3 linked regions of the Methanosarcina siciliae T4/M genome follow. The protein of the gene in region 3 binds, or shares a complex with, the protein of the main gene of each other region. Links are inferred from orthologs where the notes say so. Each region holds a gene or a part of one and is shown on either strand. Other genes may lie near its edges.

Region 1 (2,872 bases), 430 kb from region 3 along the record:
AAAAAATAAATTGAGTGGGCTTAAATGTTCTCGTATTTCTTCAGGATCTCCTCAAAAGAATCCGCAACAACGCCGAGCTTTTCTTTTCCGAGCCCGAAAGTGCTGAGCTTGAAGTATTTCGTAAGCCCGGACTTGATACCGTGAATGTTTCTTTCTTTGAGCTCTTTGTAGAGGAAATACCTGCCTTTCTTGACCTTCTGGGAAATCTCGTAGAAGCCGGGAGCTTCAAAGAACATAAGGTCGTGAGAATGGGGTTTCTGCCCGCGCTGGATAAAGCCCATGTCCTCAAGCCTTGCAGAGAACCACCGGGCGTTTTCGACTTCCTGGTCCCAGTTACTGACGCGCTTTACCACTTCTGGAAAAGATGCAATCATAGTCATAACCGTTGCCCCACGGGCAGTGCAGCCAAGAAGTTCGACTTCCTTTACCTTGCTGTATATAGATTTTCTGAATACGATTGGGGCATATTCTTCGCTTACGCCGAGCACTCCGACAGGCCCGGAGGCTGCCATTGACTTATGCCCGCTACCCACTATAAAGTCAGCTCCGATTTCTTTTGCGGATACGGGCATTCTTCCCACACAGTACGCCCCGTTCAGGAGAAGAGGGACATCATACTCATGGCAGACGGATGCGATCTTTTCCGCATCCGGGATGTTTCCGTAGCTCCCGTCAGGATATGTTACAAGGGCAAGAACGGGGGGTCTTCCACTTTCCTTTGTGACCTCTTCGATTGCTGTCCCGTACCCTTCGGGATCAAGATAGTATTCGGGGCTGCCTGCATGTGGCACCACTTTTACATTCAGACCGGCTCTCTCGGCTGCAACATAAGAGGAGTAATGGGCAAGCCCGTCAAGCACGATCCAGTCCCCGGGCTTGCCCATGGAATGCATAACCGCAAATTTAGACTCTCTTGCCCCGTTTGTAACCCTTGCCTCATCACAGCCTAAAAACTCAGGGAGAGCTTTATGTACGAAATCATGGATAGGGGGTTTTTTAATCTGATCCAGAATCCCACCACAGAAGTCGCAGACAGAGTAACCGTCTCCCCATTCCACAAGGGTCTGCCTGGCTGCCTCGGTCAAAAGTCCGCCAGTCTGCAGAGGGTCGATATTTATGCTGCCGAGGGTTTCTCGCTTTATGAAACCATACTTCTGTAAAGATGAGTCGTCAAGTGTCATTTTATTTATACCTCAGTGATAACGGTAAATTTCCTATTCAAACGATAAATTTCTCCTCTGGTTTCTGTCCGGGTTATGAGAGCAGATCTGAGAAAATTAACTGCCTGAAGCTCTATATAATCAGTGATATATCAGGAATTCATAAAAAGGTATTCCAGAAGCAACTTACAAATAGACAGTAAAATCCCGTAAAACTTCTCGTGAAGGCGAACGAAATACTATCCGGAAACCCTTATCTAAAGTATATGGAGCAGGAGAAAGCCCCTGGAAAGAAAAAAAGGCAAAACGTCTTTTAAGAGACGTCCTGCAAGTCATCGGCTTCAGGCATTTGCTGCCTTGTTGAAGACATCGATGAACTCATCACACTGAGCAATAATGATTGCTGCCGCTTCCTTTAAGACCAGAATCGGGTCTGTACCATCGGTTTTGATGTAAAGGATAGGGTCACTGATGCTCACGTGTTTCATGTCGTAGAAAGCCGCTTCAACCCTTTCATCTTTGATCAGGAGGTCCTTAAGAAGATTGAGAAGGGTATGAGTTTCGCCTATAAGCTCGACTTCAAGCTCGCTATTTGTTTTATTAAGAATGTTCAGTTCCATTGGTGACCACCTGTAAATGGTGAGTGATATAGCTGGCTATATTACAGCCTGCCGCAAAATGCATAATCCGTCATAACATGCCGAACCCTGCATAAAGTAAGATGGGGAAAGAGAAATTTACTGGATTCCTTTCCCGTACTCGGTTGAGATCTTGCGGGTTTCAGTCATATTGCAGACCGGGCATTTAAGCTTTTTCCCTTCCAGGACAAGTTCGCCTCTGCAGTTTGAGCAGTAAGCTTTTACAACTCCAAGGGAATCTTCGGATGTTGTAAGGCGCATTCTGTCAACGTCAATGACTCTGGCTTTTATGATATCAGAGGGTCTGAACTCATCTGAGAGTCTCTTTACATAGGAGTCCCTCACATTTGAAACATGGACATCCCCTGGCCTTGAGTTGACAATTTCCCTGTTCTCTTTTCCTTCTATGCCTGCAACTTCCACCATCGCCCCGGACTCGCGGACGTCAGTGATCTTGCCGTAAACTATGTCCCCTACCTTAAGGATATTTGGGGTAAGGGTTTTTGGCTTAACCGAGACCACTCTGGCTTTTCTGTCAATGAGCACACTTCCTGTGGCAGTGGAATAGATATCCCCACCAATTATTGTGGCCCCGGAACCTGGCTTAAACTCTTCTGTAGTTCCGACAAGTTCACCCGGAAGGACAAAGCCTCCTTTTTCAAGGTCTTCTTCAGATCTGACGGGTTCTCTGGCTGGCGGCCTGAACCCCGGCATTTCCTTCCTATCTCGGGGAGATTTCTTAGAATATGGGAATCTTCTCTTTTTTCCAAGGTCACCTTTGAACTGGTCCTTTGACTGATCTCTGGACCCACGGGACTGACCTTTAAACTGATCCCTTGAACGACCTTTAAACTGGTCTCTGGACTGGCCGCGGGACTGATTTTTAAACTGATCCCTTGGCTGATCCCTTGGCTGGCCCTTAAACTGTTCCCTGCTTTCTGCAGCTACCGGAACCGATTTTTCAGCAACCGGTTTTCCTTCCCCAGGGCCTGTTAATTTTTTCCTGGTAGTCTTATTTTTTCGGATTCTAATAATGATCCCTCATTCGAATTATCGTTAATAGTAGGTGTAAAT
Region 2 (3,026 bases), 710 kb from region 3 along the record:
CCTATCCCTGCGCCGATTTCAAGAACCGTATCCTGCGGACTCAGCTCGGCAGCAGCAACTATCCGATCCAGGTAACCGATATCAATAAGGAAGTGCTGGTCAAAGGTACCTCCTTTTATATTGTACTTTTTAAGAATAGAACGAACCAGGGCCGAAACCTCCTGAGTAGATTAAGAGTTCTTAATAGTAATATTTGGATAAATTCTCAAAAGCCGAACCGTCAGAAGTCAGATAGCCGGAAATGGAATTGAAAAAAGAAAGTAAAAGGATCACCGCCCACTCGAGCCCTGCCGGCGAGGAGGAGTGGTGAACAGCCTGTACTTGATGAAATCGTCCTTGAGCTCTTCTTCGATCCTGTGGGAGATGACCTTCGCAGGGTCATGAAGGCTCGGGATTCTCTCGCGAATATCCTGAAAGCTCTTAAATTCCCCTTTCTTGCGTTCATCAATGATAGACCACATGAGCTTTTTCCCGATCCCGGGAAGAAGTTCAAGCATATGCAGGCGGGTTGTGATGGAATGGGCATCGTTGAAGAACTTTACGAACCTTTCTTCTTTATGCCTGACGACGGCTTCGAGAATGAAGGGCAATTCGAGGTTTGCTCCGGTAGTCAGGTCAGTATACCCTATCCTCTGCTTTACGTGGTCTATTTCATCCCTATCCCCGGGTCCGATATAGACTCTTGACTGGATATCAGGTATTACGCCGACTTTTGGGACCAGTTCCATAAGAGTAAACTTTTTATCCCCTACGGCCTGTACAAGAGGTTTTTTCTGGTACGCTGAAGTGCCGTCAACGGATTTTCCATAGGGAAGATAATCGAGCACCCATACATATTCCTCCCTGTCCTGCGAACCTTCCATGCCTTTCCCGGATGAGCGCGGAGCTCTTTCTGACTGCCTGTCGGACTGCGGTTTGCCTGTCGGCCGCCTGCCGCCAGAAGAAGGTCTTTCGGCAGATGATCTGCCAGTGTACGGTCTACCTGATTGCGACTTCTCTATTTTCATCAGCACCCATCCTGTAAATAAATATGAAACCCCATGAATCTGATTTATGTCCGGTGTATTATACTCCAGCCGGGGATTTCTCACATAGATATGCCCAGCTTCTTTAGCTCTCCTGTCTGGTTCAGGCTTTTTCCAAGCTACCAGGCCTGTCGAACTATTCCCCGCACACCAGTTTCCGAAACTGGAGACTGACCTGTATCCCGGCATTCTCGGGAATTTAGAGAAACGGAGAAGCCTCTGCTCCTAAATTTTGCAGGCCGGGATACTTTCTTTATACTTTAAAGTACTCTAGCCAGATTTCGGATACTTCCCTCATAAATAACAAGATAAACTGCTATATAGCTTATCCTCTTTACTTTCTAATTATTCCATAGCTTCAAATACATAGTCAAGAATTTGATCCAGCTCTTCATTGCTCAGGGTGTACTTTTCCTTAGCGTAAATTGACCTTAGTTCGTCTCTGGATTGAGGCAGGATGTCTGCGATCCGGACCGCAATAACTGGCTTCATTTTTTCAAGCTCAAGCAACTTGCTAACAAGTTCTCTTGACTTTTCTCCGCTGATTTTAGAGAACTGTTCCGCATGATGAAGGGCTTTTCTAAAGCTGTATGCTACCTCAATCCCCTTCTCTCTGCGCTCGTCAGCGATCCTTGTAAGTATATCCTTGACCTCGGCCAATGTCAATAACTCTTCATTGAGGACTTCCTTAACTATCATTGGAATACACTCTTTTAACTTAAAAATTTCAGGTAGTTTTGCTTCCTTGTAGAACAACCTGTAATTGATATTTTATTGTGAACCCTAATTCCTGCTGCAAGCATTTTCTGCCTTTCAGTATCCGGCATCACCCGATAAGCCGGAACTGTATTGAATAACACTATCCTGAGCTATCTCAGCTATATGGTTTACAAATGATATATAATTATAGATGTTCCTTTTCCGGGATAAAAGACTAATTTTCAAAAAGCAGTTGTTCCAGATCCCCTGTAAGTGTGCCCTTTTAGTTTAAGGGATACCAGTTCTGTCACATCCAATCCTTTAACGGCGTTCTTCAAGCTGTAATTTGCCGGAATTCCCGGAAGGATTTCAAACCTCCGGTCGGAAGCCTGAATACCTTAAATTTCGGAAGAAAAGGGAAATTAGGGTGTAAAAACCTAACTGCCCAGAATCAGTACTTCTGCGGCTTCAGGTGCTGCGGAAGGGAAATAACTTCCTTCATTGCGTTTCCGCTGCGGACTTCCAGCACATATGAACGACCACGCTGTCCGATAACCTTTCCGGTAGAACCCTGGAATTTTGGATTTGGCATACCTTTCTGGACGCTCGGGTCGATGTCGATGTGAACCATCTGTCCTTCTTCGAATTCCTGAATTGCCCTGCTTACAGGGGAAATCCCTCTTTCGCGAACCGTCTTCTGTAATTTGTACCTTGTGCAGCGTTTTTCACCGTGGGAATTTGTCATCGCATGTTCCTCCGTTAGAATGCTCGAGTAATTTCTCTCTAAGAAATTTTCTATTCAATTAATTGATTTTCCTCTAAATAAGATGGATATTATTTAAATGAACCGTTCATTAAGGCACTCGTTCTCTGTGTCCCGATCGGCCAATGAAACGGACCCAGATTGAAATCCAGATTGATTTAGATTGGATCGATTTGGTTTATTCAGATTAGATTCAGATGCCCGGAGCTTAAATTTCGACGTTGACCACATCGAGGTCTTCCACAAGTGCCTGGAATCCTAAAAGCCCTGTAAGGCTCGGATTTGTCCTGCCTTCGTCTCCGGAAATCAGTTCCTTGACATAAAGCCCGCCTTCACAGTTCACAGTTATGTAGGCGTTTCCGTCATCTTTCAGCTCGTCAAGCGTGATGCTGTGCACATACCTTTTCCGGACAAGATCTGCACGTCTGTGAACCACGCGCTTTGGAGTCTGCTGGGCAATCTCCTTGCCACTCAAAGCCTCGAGGCAGGATTTAAGCTTTTCCTCTGAAACAGGCTCTTTAAATGTAACTTTAAGCTTA
Region 3 (3,102 bases):
ACCTTCTTTCTTCTCCTTCAAAAGTCCTGAGAAAGTGGCTTCTCCCAAGCCCTCTCTCAATCGAACCCTTATTGAAAATCAGCGCGTCTTCAATGTTATACCCTTCATAAGACAAAATTGCAACCACGAAGTTCTGGCCTGCAGGTCTGTCATCAAAACCGATTGCTCCGGAAGTCCTTGTCCTTGTAAGTGCCCTCTGTGGGTAGTGCAGGACGTGGGCACGGGTATCCGGCCTTAATTTCTGGTTTGCTGTGGATACTCCGATGCACTGCTTGATCATGGCTGCACCCATAGTGTTACGCGGAGATGCATTGTGTTCCGGATAAGGAACCATGCCGGTACAGATGCCGAGCATAAGTTCTGGGTCTATCTCCATATGGGTGTGCCTGGTAGTTATATCCGACTCGTAGAGTGCAATGTACGCGTTTTCTTCCTCTTCTGCGTCCAGGTACTCCACACAGCCTTCTTTTACGAGGTCCTCATAGGTGATTTCTTTGTTCTTCAATTTCTGTATGTGCTCTTCAGTTACCTTGAGAGCGCCGTTTTCCACAACAACGAGAGGTCTTCTTGCCCTGCCCATATCGGAGTTTATAATTACTTCCCTGGTATTATCGTTAAGAGCTATGTTGACCTGTCTGGATATGAACCCCTGCCGCCTCATTTTTCGGAGCTCTTCTGCGAGTTCCGCAGGGTTGTCATGGGTCCCTACGAGCTCACCGTTTATGAATACTTTTGCTTTAGTCATCTAACATCAACCCTCAGTCCCCGAACGCTGATCCGGAGTCGTCCGCATCTGAATAATCGTAGAAGTCTTCCTCTTTGTACTTTGTTTCGATTTCCGGAGTTTCTTCAAACTCTTCAATAATCTCTTCCCCGAACTCGTCGAGCAGGATTTCCTTGATCTTTGCCGGTATTTCGGGTACCTTCACAACTACTTTTTCGACATTGAGGTCGTAGAGTATCTTTTTAATGCTCTCAGTTTCCTCTATTCCAGTGGAGAGCTCGACCATTTCGGCAAAGTTTTTTACGAGACCACAATTGGGTCCTTCAGGGGTCTCGGAAGGGCAGAGCCGCCCCCATTGAGTTGCGTGCAGGTCACGGGCTTCGAAGTGTGGCTGGGCCCTTGAAAGCGGGGAAATTACACGGCGCAGGTGGGAAAGGGTAGAAATATAATCGTTACGGTCAAGAAGCTGGGAAACACCCGTCCTTCCTCCTACCCAATTCCCTGTTGCCAGGGGATGCTGCAGGCGGTCGGTCAGGACGTCTGCCCTTACAATCGTAGCGACGTTAAGTTCCCTGTTCCTCATGTTTGCACGTTCGAGCTGGTACTTTATGTCCCTTGCAAGCCTGTTAAAGGATACCCTGAAAAGGTCTTCCATCAGGTCGCCTGCGAGTTTCAGCCTCTTGTTTGCGTAGTGGTCTTTGTCGTCTTCGGTACGCTTTCCAAGTGCGAGCTCGAAGCAGGACTCGGCCATTCTTGCCAGGAAATGAGCCTTTGGGACCCTGTCTCTCATATCGTTTCCGAGGTGTGGGAAAAGATACCTGTCAATAACGTAGTTTGCTCTCTTTATCTGGTATTCCTTGGCCTGTCCGGCAGCAACCCTCGCCCCGATCTTCTCAATGGCCTCTTCCTGGGTTTCGACTTCGGCTTCTTCAAGGTTTTCCAGCATGAATTTGATGATTTCGGGATCACTTGAAACTGCATTTACTATATCTTCGTCAGTTACTATCCCGAGAGCCCTCATGAGTGTAATAAAGTATACTCTGCCGGATATGGAAGGGAAAGATACTTCAAGCAGGGACTTTCTCCCTCTTTCCACAATTACGAGTGCTCTGTACCCTCTTTTCTGGGAAAAGACCTTTGCGACCTCTATGGAGTCACCGTAACGTTCTCCGTACTCAACAAGAATTTTGTTGGGGGCAAGGTCTTCCAGGGTCATAACTACCCTTTCAGTACCTCCGATAATGAAATATCCCCCCGGATCAAGGGGATCTTCCCCATAGCGAACTTTCTCTGGCTCGCTAAGGCCGAGAAGATTGCAGATCTTGGATTTGACCATGATGGGAAGCTGCCCGATCTTTGCTTCCATTACTTCGGATTCGATCCCTTCTTTTACGACACTCATCTCCAGGTAGAGGGGGCCTGAGTACGAAAGGTTTCTGAGCCTTGCTTCGTTGGGGTAAAGCTTTTCTATTGCCCCGTCCGCCTCCTTTACCACCGGATGTTCTACCCTGATCTTGCCGAGTTTGAGGTAGGTGTCTTCAATGTCGGTTTCTATAATCTTCTGTTCATCAATGATCTTTTGCAGCCCGTAATCTATAAACTTGTTAAATGAGTCTATATGGTGCTGCACTATCTTGTCCCGTGTAAAATAAGCCTGCGACAGTATACTGCTTTCTAACGCGATGATAGCACCCTCTTTGCTTTATTAAAATGAAAATTAATAAACGATGATCCCAAGATCTTTATGCAGTCGTTGAATCTTTCCGTACGGTGGTGCATGGGATTCAAAAAGACGTTCAGTGAAAAAAATTCGGTCATGCAAGCGGTTAAAACTCCCCCCCACTTACTCGATCACAAGTCTGTAATAATCTGCCTCCCCTGCAGTTTGACTCTTCCTTGTGATTTTCACAACATCTCCGACGACAGCTCCTATTTCTTTACTAGCAGGATCCTGCACTTTAATTTTCGGAAGCTGTTCTTTCTCAATTAAATATTTGCTTAAAACAGACTTTAATTCTCCCTCTGAAATAATTTCATGTTTAGGGACTGACTCATGGTCGAGCAGGCTGAATTTTGTCAAATCCTTTCCTCCAAAAATAAAGCATCATAAAAAGACTTTTAGACGTTTCCTGCGGATGGCCTCTCCGCCGGTCTTATTAAGAACATGGCGGGCCCGTAGGGATTTGAACCCTAGGCCGACTGGTTAAAAGCCAGTCGCTCTGCCTGACTGAGCTACGGGCCCAGTTTGTTTATCTCTCCACTTCTGCATTTTGCACCATGGAAGGCTAATTTCTTAGCATGCAACCCTGCTGCCCCGCTGCATCAGGGAGCACCTCTTACACCGGTGCAACCCTCTAATTATAACTATACTATTTATA

The links.
Region 1: MSSIT_RS05135 (region 3) and MSSIT_RS03405 share a complex: the UniProt entries of both Methanocaldococcus jannaschii proteins name them as parts of the RNA polymerase complex. The link is inferred for Methanosarcina siciliae T4/M from one-to-one orthologs.
Region 2: MSSIT_RS05135 (region 3) and MSSIT_RS08055 share a complex: the UniProt entries of both Methanocaldococcus jannaschii proteins name them as parts of the RNA polymerase complex. The link is inferred for Methanosarcina siciliae T4/M from one-to-one orthologs.

What each region holds. Positions count from the first base shown.
Region 1 is NZ_CP009506.1:747,499-750,370, reverse strand. The notes cover bases 142-2,854. They hold MSSIT_RS03405 (DNA-directed RNA polymerase subunit L), read right to left. Parts: upstream 1,781-2,854; coding sequence 1,502-1,780; downstream 142-1,501. Other genes in these bases: MSSIT_RS03400 (exosome complex RNA-binding protein Csl4), read right to left, coding at 1,898-2,512; pscS (O-phospho-L-seryl-tRNA:Cys-tRNA synthase), read right to left, coding at 142-1,181. Also shown: more of pscS, read right to left, coding at 21-141. UniProt on the Methanocaldococcus jannaschii protein: DNA-dependent RNA polymerase (RNAP) catalyzes the transcription of DNA into RNA using the four ribonucleoside triphosphates as substrates.
Region 2 is NZ_CP009506.1:1,892,718-1,895,743, forward strand. What follows is about bases 48-2,914. They hold MSSIT_RS08055 (RNA polymerase Rpb4 family protein), read right to left. Parts: upstream 1,725-2,914; coding sequence 1,371-1,724; downstream 48-1,370. Other genes in these bases: rsmA (16S rRNA (adenine(1518)-N(6)/adenine(1519)-N(6))-dimethyltransferase RsmA), read right to left, coding at 48-149; MSSIT_RS08050 (DUF655 domain-containing protein), read right to left, coding at 270-1,007; MSSIT_RS08060 (50S ribosomal protein L21e), read right to left, coding at 2,176-2,469; MSSIT_RS08065 (tRNA pseudouridine(54/55) synthase Pus10), read right to left, coding at 2,696-2,914. Also shown: more of rsmA, read right to left, coding at 1-47; more of MSSIT_RS08065, read right to left, coding at 2,915-3,026. UniProt on the Methanocaldococcus jannaschii protein: DNA-dependent RNA polymerase (RNAP) catalyzes the transcription of DNA into RNA using the four ribonucleoside triphosphates as substrates. This subunit is less well bound than the others.
Region 3 is NZ_CP009506.1:1,180,340-1,183,441, reverse strand. Bases 57-2,999 are described here. They hold MSSIT_RS05135 (DNA-directed RNA polymerase subunit B''), read right to left. Parts: upstream 2,355-2,999; coding sequence 759-2,354; downstream 57-758. Other genes in these bases: MSSIT_RS05130 (DNA-directed RNA polymerase subunit H), read right to left, coding at 2,568-2,804; rpoB (DNA-directed RNA polymerase subunit B), read right to left, coding at 57-745. Also shown: more of rpoB, read right to left, coding at 1-56. UniProt on the Methanocaldococcus jannaschii protein: DNA-dependent RNA polymerase (RNAP) catalyzes the transcription of DNA into RNA using the four ribonucleoside triphosphates as substrates. The Rpo2 subunit (Rpo2N and Rpo2C in this organism) is implicated in DNA promoter recognition and in nucleotide binding.